2 regions of the Bacillus cereus group sp. BfR-BA-01383 genome follow, and region 1 is predicted to be linked to the other one. Evidence: riboswitches for the same ligand, from Rfam matches in the RefSeq annotation. Region 1 holds a riboswitch; the other holds the start of a gene.

Region 1 (4,477 bases):
CCAAGCTGCTGAGCTTCTTTTAACACGTCGTTATACGCTCTCCCTTCGTCTGACATTTTCGTCAAAATAAAGTTTGTCGTTCCATTTACAATTCCCATTACCTTCGTAATAAGATCTGAAGAAAGTCCTTCTACGATGCTTCTTAAAATTGGAATCCCTCCAGCTACACTAGCTTCGTAAAATAAATCAGCATTGTTATCTTTTGCTACCGCTAAGAGTTCCGCTCCGTGTAACGCCATTAAATCTTTATTTGCAGTCACAACGTGCTTCCCGCCTTTTAAAGCTTGTAAAATATATGCTTTTGCATCATCAATACCACCCATAACTTCGATGACAACATCAATATTAGGATTATCTAAAATTTCATTCACATTTTGTGTTAATAGAGTAGAAGGCACTTCGACCTCCCTCTCTTTCTCAATGTTTTGCACTAACACTTTCGTTACCTTTACTGGGCATCCAACTTGGTGTATAAGTCGTTCTTGATGATCTGTAATAATACGAACTACACCACTCCCCACTGTCCCAAGACCTAATAACCCCACTTGAATTTCTTTCATAATACTGTCCACCCCTCAAAAATTGTGTTTAGATGAAATTATATGAGTAAAAAATCAGAAAAACAATGTATTTCGAACATTCGGGAAAATAAAGGGTAATCTTTACAAAGAAAACGTTGCCACGTGTTACACAATCATTATTTACAATACATAAGGGGTTTCTTGATACACGTAATAATTCAACCAATTAGAGAATAGTAAATTCCCATGACTCCTCCACCTAACAAGCGGCTTCTCATTTGGATTATTATGTTTAAAGTAATTTTTAGGCACATCAATATTTAACCCTTTTTGGCGGTCCCGTTCATATTCTTGCTTTAACGTATCACAACTATATTCACTATGTCCGAGTGCGAAAACTTGCCTTCCTTCTTGCCCGATAACAAGATGAACACCCGCTTCTTCAGAATTAGCTAATAACGTTAATTCTTTCACTTTTTCAATATCGCTCTCTCGCACTTCTGTATGACGAGAATGCGGAGCAAAAAATAACTCATCAAACCCTTGTAATAGTTTCACATGTTGCTCGCGAACCTCATGTTCAAATACACCGAACATTTTTTCCGCAAGAGGATACTTCGGCACACCATAGTGATAATACAAACCTGCTTGTGCCCCCCAGCAAATATGAAGCGTAGATGTTACATTTGTTTTTGAATACTCCATAATACGTCCAAGCTCTTCCCAATAATCTACTTCTTCGAAAGAAAGAGTTTCAACTGGTGCTCCTGTAATAATGAGTCCATCAAATTTTTCATTCTCAATATCACGGAATGTTTTATAGAAGCTCGTTAAATGGTCCTGCGCTACATTGCGGGACAGATGCGATTCCATATGAAGTAAATGAACATCTAATTGCAACGGTGTATTTCCAATTAAACGAAGTAATTGCGCCTCTGTTTCTTGCTTTGTAGGCATTAAATTTAATATAGCAATTTTCAAAGCACGAATATCTTGTGTTGCTGCTCGCTCCTTCGTCATTACAAAAATATTTTCCTTCTGTAATACTTTGCGAGCTGGTAAATCTTTATCAATTATGATCGGCATGTTGTTTGCCTCCGACTAGCGCAGCTTCTAAATCTGCAATAATATCAGAAACATCTTCTATACCAACCGATAAACGGATTAAATCAGATGTAACACCAGCTAAACGCTGATCTTCTGCGCTTAATTGTCTGTGCGTCGTACTAGCAGGGTGTATAACACAAGTTCTCGCATCAGCTACATGCGTTACGAGCGTCGCTAGTTTCACATTTGCAATAAATTCTTTTGCTGCTTCTAATCCGCCCTTAATACCAAATGTTAAAACGCCACTAGCACCTTTCTTCAAATACTTTTGTGCTAACGAGTAATTTTCATTACTATCTAATCCCGGATAATTCACCCATTCAATACGATCATGATTAGCAAGCCACTTAGCAACTGCGAGAGCATTTTCGCTATGACGCTCCATTCGTAAATGCAGTGTTTCTAAACCAATGTTGCTAATATAGGCATTGAATGGGCTCATACAGTTTCCGTAGTCTCTTAATAATTGAACGCGCGCTTTCACAATATAAGCTGCCGCTCCAAAATTTTGAACATAGCTCACACCATGATAACTCGGATCAGGTTCGACAAGCTCAGGGTATTTTCCATTTGTCCAATCGAAATTCCCTCCGTCTATTACAATGCCGCCTAGAGAACTTGCATGACCATCAATATATTTCGTTGTGGAATGGACAATGATATTTGCCCCATGTTCAAATGCCTGGCATAAATAAGGCGTCGCTAATGTATTATCAACGATAAAAGGTACTTCTAATTCTTTTGCTGCAGCTGAAAGTTCTTTGAAATTCAAAACGTTCATTGCCGGATTTCCTAACGATTCTGCATAAACGAGTTTCGTCTTATCGTTAGCAAGTACCGCAATTTCATCTGCCGTTAAATTAGGATTAAAGAACGTAACATCAATACCAAGCTTACGTAAGCTTACTCCAAATAAATTAAACGTTCCCCCGTAAACAGTTGAAGAACAAAGAAGATGATCTCCACTACTACAAATATTTAAAACTGCGAGCATAATAGCTGCTTGCCCTGAAGCCGTTGCAACAGCTCCTACACCGCCTTCTAAATCTGATAACTTTTGTTCAAATGCAGCTAGTGTGGGATTCCCAATACGTGTATAAATATAGCCCTCTGCCTCTAAGTTAAATAATGCTGCTAAATCATCCGACGTATCGTATTTATACGTTGTACTTTGATAAAGCGGTAGAACGCGTGGCTCACCATTCTTTGGCGTATAGCCACCTTGCACACAAATTGTTCCCTTTCCCCATGATTCTCCCATCTCTCATTCTCCTTTCTTTTTATGCAAAATAAAAAACTGCTCCTTTCCTAAATAAGAAAGAAGCAGTTTGAAAACACGCTCTAAAATCTCTTTCTTATCTCTCAGGGCTATTACCTGCAGGATTTGGCACAATTCCGTTATTCGGCTGTTGCCAAGGTTTCATCGGGCCTGTCCCTCCACCTTTTCTTGATAAGACTATGCAATTACCGTTGATTTTATAGCAATAATTTCCTAATGTCAAACGGTTTTTCTGAATGTTCTAAAATAAATGTCAACAGTTTCATATAAAGCAACAAAAGAAGTATATTCCATATTTATTCAAAAAAGACCTTTAAAAAATTCCAATCAATATATAGAATTAAATAAGTGGTTTAACTTATAGGACCCAAGCTCTAATGAAATCCCAATATATATGTTGAATAAGCCAACCTCTCACAAAGATACTATATATATTCCATTCATTTCACACTAGCATATATAATCCTTTCTCTATTACAACTTACATAACGGAGGTATAACATGACAAATACAAAGGACATGCACTATATACTCGCTCTATATGGCATTCTTTTAGGCTCTATAGTAGGGGCTACGGTTTGGTTATTTTTAGTTACGCTAAATATCGGAATCCACTTTATTTGGGGATATTTACCTAACGTTTTCTCTTCTCCCCCTTATTACACTCTTTGTGTAACAATCATCGGCGGTATCCTCGTTGGTTTAACACAAAAATACTTCGGTACATATCCACGTCTTATGCCAGAAGTAATGGGTGAATATAAAAAAACAGGCAGAATTGAATACCGTTTTGTACATAAAGCTACTTTAACTGCGCTTATTGTTTTAATATTTGGAGCTAGTCTAGGCCCAGAGGCCGCACTTGTTGGAATTATCGGCGGACTTTGTACATGGGTAGGAGATCGCTTTAACTTCGCTTTAAAGGGAATGAACGAACTAACAGAAGTTGGAATTGGTGCTACTTTAAGCGTCATTTTTAACGCTCCATTATTCGGTTATTTAGCTCCGAATGAAAATGAGGGTGAACAAATTAATGGGTTTTCTAAAAGAAAAAAAGCAGTTGTATATTTAACTACTACTTTTGCTGGTTTTTCCGTTTATTTATTGCTTAGTAAACTCGATAATCGTGGATCCTTTATTGTTGATTTTGGGGAAGGATCCCTTTCAATCAATGAATGGATCGCCTTTCTCCCTCTTACTTGCATCGGTGCTCTCGTTGGTTTCTTGTATTTCAAAGTAGAATTTACATTAGAGAAAATCATCCATCCTTTCCGCGAATACAAACTAACACTTGGAATTATAGGTGGTATTTTATTAGGAATTGCGGGGACTTTTCTCCCATACACATTATTTTCTGGGGAACATCAATTAAAAGATTTAGTCGTTGAATGGAGCCATTTATCTTTTTGGGTATTACTTCTTTCAGGAGTCTTAAAATTATGTATTACTGCCGTTTGTTTAAATACAGGTTGGCGCGGCGGACATATTTTCCCAATTATATTTTCTGGGTCAAGTATCGGATTCGCGATGGCTTCCATTCTTCCTATAGATCCAATAGCATCTGTGGCCA
Region 2 (4,477 bases), on a different contig from region 1:
ACGATTGTAGCAGGATTACAAAAAGCGAGAAGAGGGAAAGTAAAATGGAATGGTAAAGTGATACATAAAATTGATTCGAAAGAACGATTTAAAAGGATCGGGTATGTGTCGCAACATCCGTATTATCATTTTACATTTGATACAGTGTGGGATGAAGTGTATGAACGTGCACGTGAATTATACGGAGAACAAGGAAGAGAAATAGCAGAAGATATGTTAAAACAGTTTTGGTTACATTCGCTTAAAGAACGCCATCCGCATGATTGTAGCGGGGGAGAGCAACAATTACTCGCGTTATGTACAACGTTATTGTCAAAGCCAACGTTATTATTACTTGATGAACCGACAAAGGGATTGGATCCATGGAAGAAAGAGAGAGTAGGAGAGCTATTTAAGAAGTTGCAAAAAGAAGGTACAACAATTGTAATGGCAACGCATGATATTGAATTTGCGGCGAAATACGTGGATCAATGCATGATGTTATTTGATGGAACAGTTATTATGAATGATGCACCGAAAGAGTTTTTTAGCGGTAATTTCTTTTATACGACATCTATTAACCGATTCATTCGAAACGAGTTGCCATATGCATTAACGTGGGAGGATGTGTACGAAGCGTGTCCAAACGATATGTTGCCTTCATAATATGTATTTTTGCACTACTAATAGGTACATTACTCTTTACGACACTTATTATGGACGGTTATTACATGGTAAGTAGTTTGTTTGTATTAGCTGTTATTATATTACCTTTCTATGTCCGATTTGAAAGGAAAGCATTTGTTTCACGTGAAATTGTTCTCGTTGCCGTGTTAGCAGCAATTGCAGCAGTAAGCAGGGTACCATTTTCTATTTTACCAAGTGTACAACCAACTTCTTTTGTCATTATCGTTTCAGCAATTGTGTTTGGGAGTGAGACTGGTTTTATGATTGGTGCAACAGCGGCGATTGTGTCCAACATCTTTTTAGGGCAAGGTCCGTGGACGCCGTGGCAAATGTTTTCGTGGGGTATGATTGGCTTTATAGCAGGATTACTCCGAAATACATTTTTGATGAAAAAACTATGGGGACGACTCATATATGGATTTGCCGTTGGATTTCTATTTGGCTGGATTATGAATTTTTGGGGTCTTCTTGGGTTTATACAGGAAGCAACGTGGGAAACAGTTATTGCTTACTATGCTGCAAGTTTTTATTTCGATCTTAGTCACGCGATATCGAATGTTATTTTCCTACTACTATTTAGTACATCTTGGATTACGATTCTTACAAGATTTAAAAAGAAATACGGCATATTAGATGAGCATAATATGACATAGATAAGCATACTCATATAAGGTAGGGTCGCGACTTACATATTCGTTTGCCTCTTTCATGCTTCTTACATATTGTAGGGAGCATTTTTCTGTATATTTTTTAATTATAACGGAAATAATAATGAAGTATGCCATTTGAAAAAACTTCCCATCAATTGACGGGAAGTTTTTTCAATCTTGTTCTAAAATGTGAACCGTGTAATCGCAGCGTTGAATAGCTTGTTCGACAGCATAAAGGGATTGTTCAATACGAGCGCGATTAAAATCTTTTTCAACGGTCTGAAGTGCTTCTTCTAAACAATGTTTTGCTTCTTGTAATGATTGAAAAGAATCTTGTACATATCCGCGAGCATTTTCATGCATTTCATAATCCTCCTTGAATGTTCATATATGTATAGTATGAACAGTAAGGAGAAAAATATAATTTGTTATATTTTTTATATTTATTTGACAATTAAAACGAAATTACGTATAGTTAACTTTAAAGTGAATATTTTCTTATCCAGAGAGGTGGAGGGACTGGCCCGATGAAACCCAGCAACCGCGATGCAGGTGCTAATTCCAGCAGAACATTTTTGTTCTGGGAGATAAGACGAAGATATACGTAACTTCTTCTTATCGGAGAGGTTTTTTTGTTGCAAAAAAACCGATTACGAAAAACATTTAATAAGAAGAAAGGGGTTGCGAAGTACTGTGACACTCGAAAAATACGTAAAACTGCGTAGTACAGTTTATGAATATATGATAGAGCAAGATAAGCCGATATCATTGTTAGATATTCAAGAACATATCGTTTCGCATCATGAAGGAAAATTCACGAAAAAAATGTTACATCAATTTTATTTATCGAGACTATTAGACGAACTGAAACTGGATGGGAAAATTACTTTAGCTGATGATGAATATCTCTATACTGAAAAAGGGGTATTTTATAAAGCGAGAAAAGGGAGCTAAGCTCTCTTTTTTTGAAGTATGTAGAGTAAAAGACTGCTAAAGCAGCCTGATACAAGGAATGGTGTTGAGTGTGTAGTATCAAAAATTGAATGTGCCTGAAAGAGGCACTTCATATCGGCTGCAAATGAAAAGAGACACCTCCGCCGAATAGGTGTCAGTTGTTTTGTCATATAGACTCGCTAGTTGACAGTTATTAGAATAACATGCAGGGTTTTGGAAGTCAAAAGGGAATTAAAGGAAGAGGGAGGTGCTGTTATGTACGCATATTTATTAAAAGAACTACATAGGTATATTCCGAAATATATTGTTGATAGAGGATATGAATATTACGAAGATGGGCATGTAGAAGATGTTGAAATACACGACAAGAAAGTATTTGCTTTTGTTACTGGAAATGCAGGAAACTATGAAGTGGTTATTGATCTTGAAGATTTTACAGAAAGTAGCTGCGAGTGTCCGTATGAGAATTTTTGTAAGCATATGGCGGCGGTTGTTTATGATATTCAAAATGCTGGTGAGAGTACGGTTAAAGCGAAACTGCAAGGTTTAGAAAAAGAAGAGTTACTTACAGTATTAAATCGCTTGTTGCAAAGTTCGAAAAATGTGCAAATTGTAGAGAAGATGTTAAAGAAGGGGAAACTGTAACTATGAAAGAAAAGGCTCGTACATTATGAATGAAATTGATCGTATTATAAAGTGTTCTCAGTATGATAATGAACTTTTTCGGACGTATATTACGTGTTTACTTCAATTGAAGAAATGTAGCGAAACGTTTCAACAAATTCAAATACAATTAAGAAATGATTATTTAATACGAGGGATTTGTGAAAGAGAAGTGGATGAGATAGTACGGGGAAGTAAAGAATATGAAATACATTTTCTTCCTAAAGCGTTACGGTGGAATTTCTTGAGGGAAAATCCACATCTGATTGAAAAAGTATGTGAAGATTTTTTTGCATTTGAGGCATTAAATCTTATGGAGATAGAGTGGGAAACGATTATAAATTGCATGGGAAATAAATGATTTATTATATAAAAAAGCTAGTATAAAACTAGCTTTTCGTTTAAATAAATAAGAAGCATAGACTAATGATAAAACCTGCATATAGTAAGTTAATAACGCAAAATCCCATAATATCACGAGCGCCTAAGCCAGCTATCGCTAATGCTGGTAATGCCCAGAAAGGTTGAATTAAATTCGTCCAAGCATCGCCCCAGGCAATTGCCATTGCTGTTTTTGCAGCAGGTACACCAAGTTCAGCGCCAGCTGGAATCATAATTGGTGCTTGCACAGCCCATTGACCACCACCAGATGGAACGAAAATATTAACAATACCAGCACTTAAAAAAGTAAAGAGCGGGAAAGTTGTTTCGTTTGAAATGCTAATAAAGAAATTAGAAATAGCTCCTCCAAGTGAAAGTCCTTCACTATTTGCTCCAATCATCATACCCATAATTCCTGCGTAAAACGGAAACTGAAGTAAAATGCCAGAAGCACTTTTCGTAGAATCTGAAAAAGCGAGAATGTATTGAATCGGAGTCCGGTGGAAAATAAGACCGGCAATCAATAACATAAAAATAACGATATCTAGTGTAAGGTTAAAGCCTTTCGTATAAAAGTAGTTAAAAATATAAATAAGACCTAATAATCCAACGCAAAGTGTAATAATGATGCTATTTTCCATCTTTTCAGCGAACGTATTTTTCTCTATTTCCTGAGCGGCAGCCTCTTCATGAAACACGCTAGGATCTACCGTAATCGTATGTTTTTCATCTGGATGCATTGCCTTATTTATGAGAGGCATCGTAACTAAAAAGATAATAACTGGAACGAGAGCGTATGGTGAGAATAACGTTTCTGTTATTGGAATCGCTTCTTTAATACTTCCAGCTGTCGTTTTAATTAATGTTTCGCCGCCTGTTGCTAACGTAAGAGGGATAGAAGCAGAAAGCCCTGCATGCCAAATGAGAAATCCAGAGTAAGAAGAAGCAATTGCTAGTCTATAATCTAATCCTTCAAGCTGCCTTGCCACTTCTTTTGCATATAAAACAGATACAACAATTCCAAAGCCCCAGTTTATGTATGCGCCTAGTAAACTTACAATTGAAATGGCAATAATACCTTGGCCATTCGTTTTCGGTAGTTTTGCTGCTTTCGTTAATCCTTTTTTAATAAGAGGGGCGTTTGCCAATGCAGATCCTGTCAC

What was found. Region 1 has a riboswitch for S-adenosylmethionine ahead of MR065_RS22000 (bifunctional O-acetylhomoserine aminocarboxypropyltransferase/cysteine synthase). Riboswitches for the same ligand answer to the same signal wherever they lie in the genome.
Region 2: linked by a shared signal. The riboswitch ahead of MR065_RS14030 (hypothetical protein) and the one ahead of MR065_RS22000 (bifunctional O-acetylhomoserine aminocarboxypropyltransferase/cysteine synthase) in region 1 are both predicted to bind S-adenosylmethionine.

The regions. Positions count from the first base shown of each region.
Region 1 covers NZ_JAKUFP010000032.1:42,581-47,057, forward strand. The annotation lists gene MR065_RS21990 (homoserine dehydrogenase) at 1-560, opposite strand, end outside; gene metA (homoserine O-acetyltransferase MetA) at 702-1,607, opposite strand; gene MR065_RS22000 (bifunctional O-acetylhomoserine aminocarboxypropyltransferase/cysteine synthase) at 1,591-2,889, opposite strand; SAM riboswitch class I at 2,981-3,085, opposite strand; gene MR065_RS22005 (chloride channel protein) at 3,409-4,477, shown strand, end outside.
Region 2 covers NZ_JAKUFP010000013.1:2,003-6,479, forward strand. The annotation lists gene MR065_RS14015 (ABC transporter ATP-binding protein) at 1-645, shown strand, start outside; gene MR065_RS14020 (ECF transporter S component) at 618-1,319, shown strand; gene MR065_RS14025 (hypothetical protein) at 1,488-1,679, opposite strand; SAM riboswitch class I at 1,812-1,910, shown strand; gene MR065_RS14030 (hypothetical protein) at 2,010-2,270, shown strand; gene MR065_RS14035 (SWIM zinc finger family protein) at 2,526-2,915, shown strand; gene MR065_RS14040 (group-specific protein) at 2,941-3,294, shown strand; gene MR065_RS14045 (short-chain fatty acid transporter) at 3,335-4,477, opposite strand, start outside.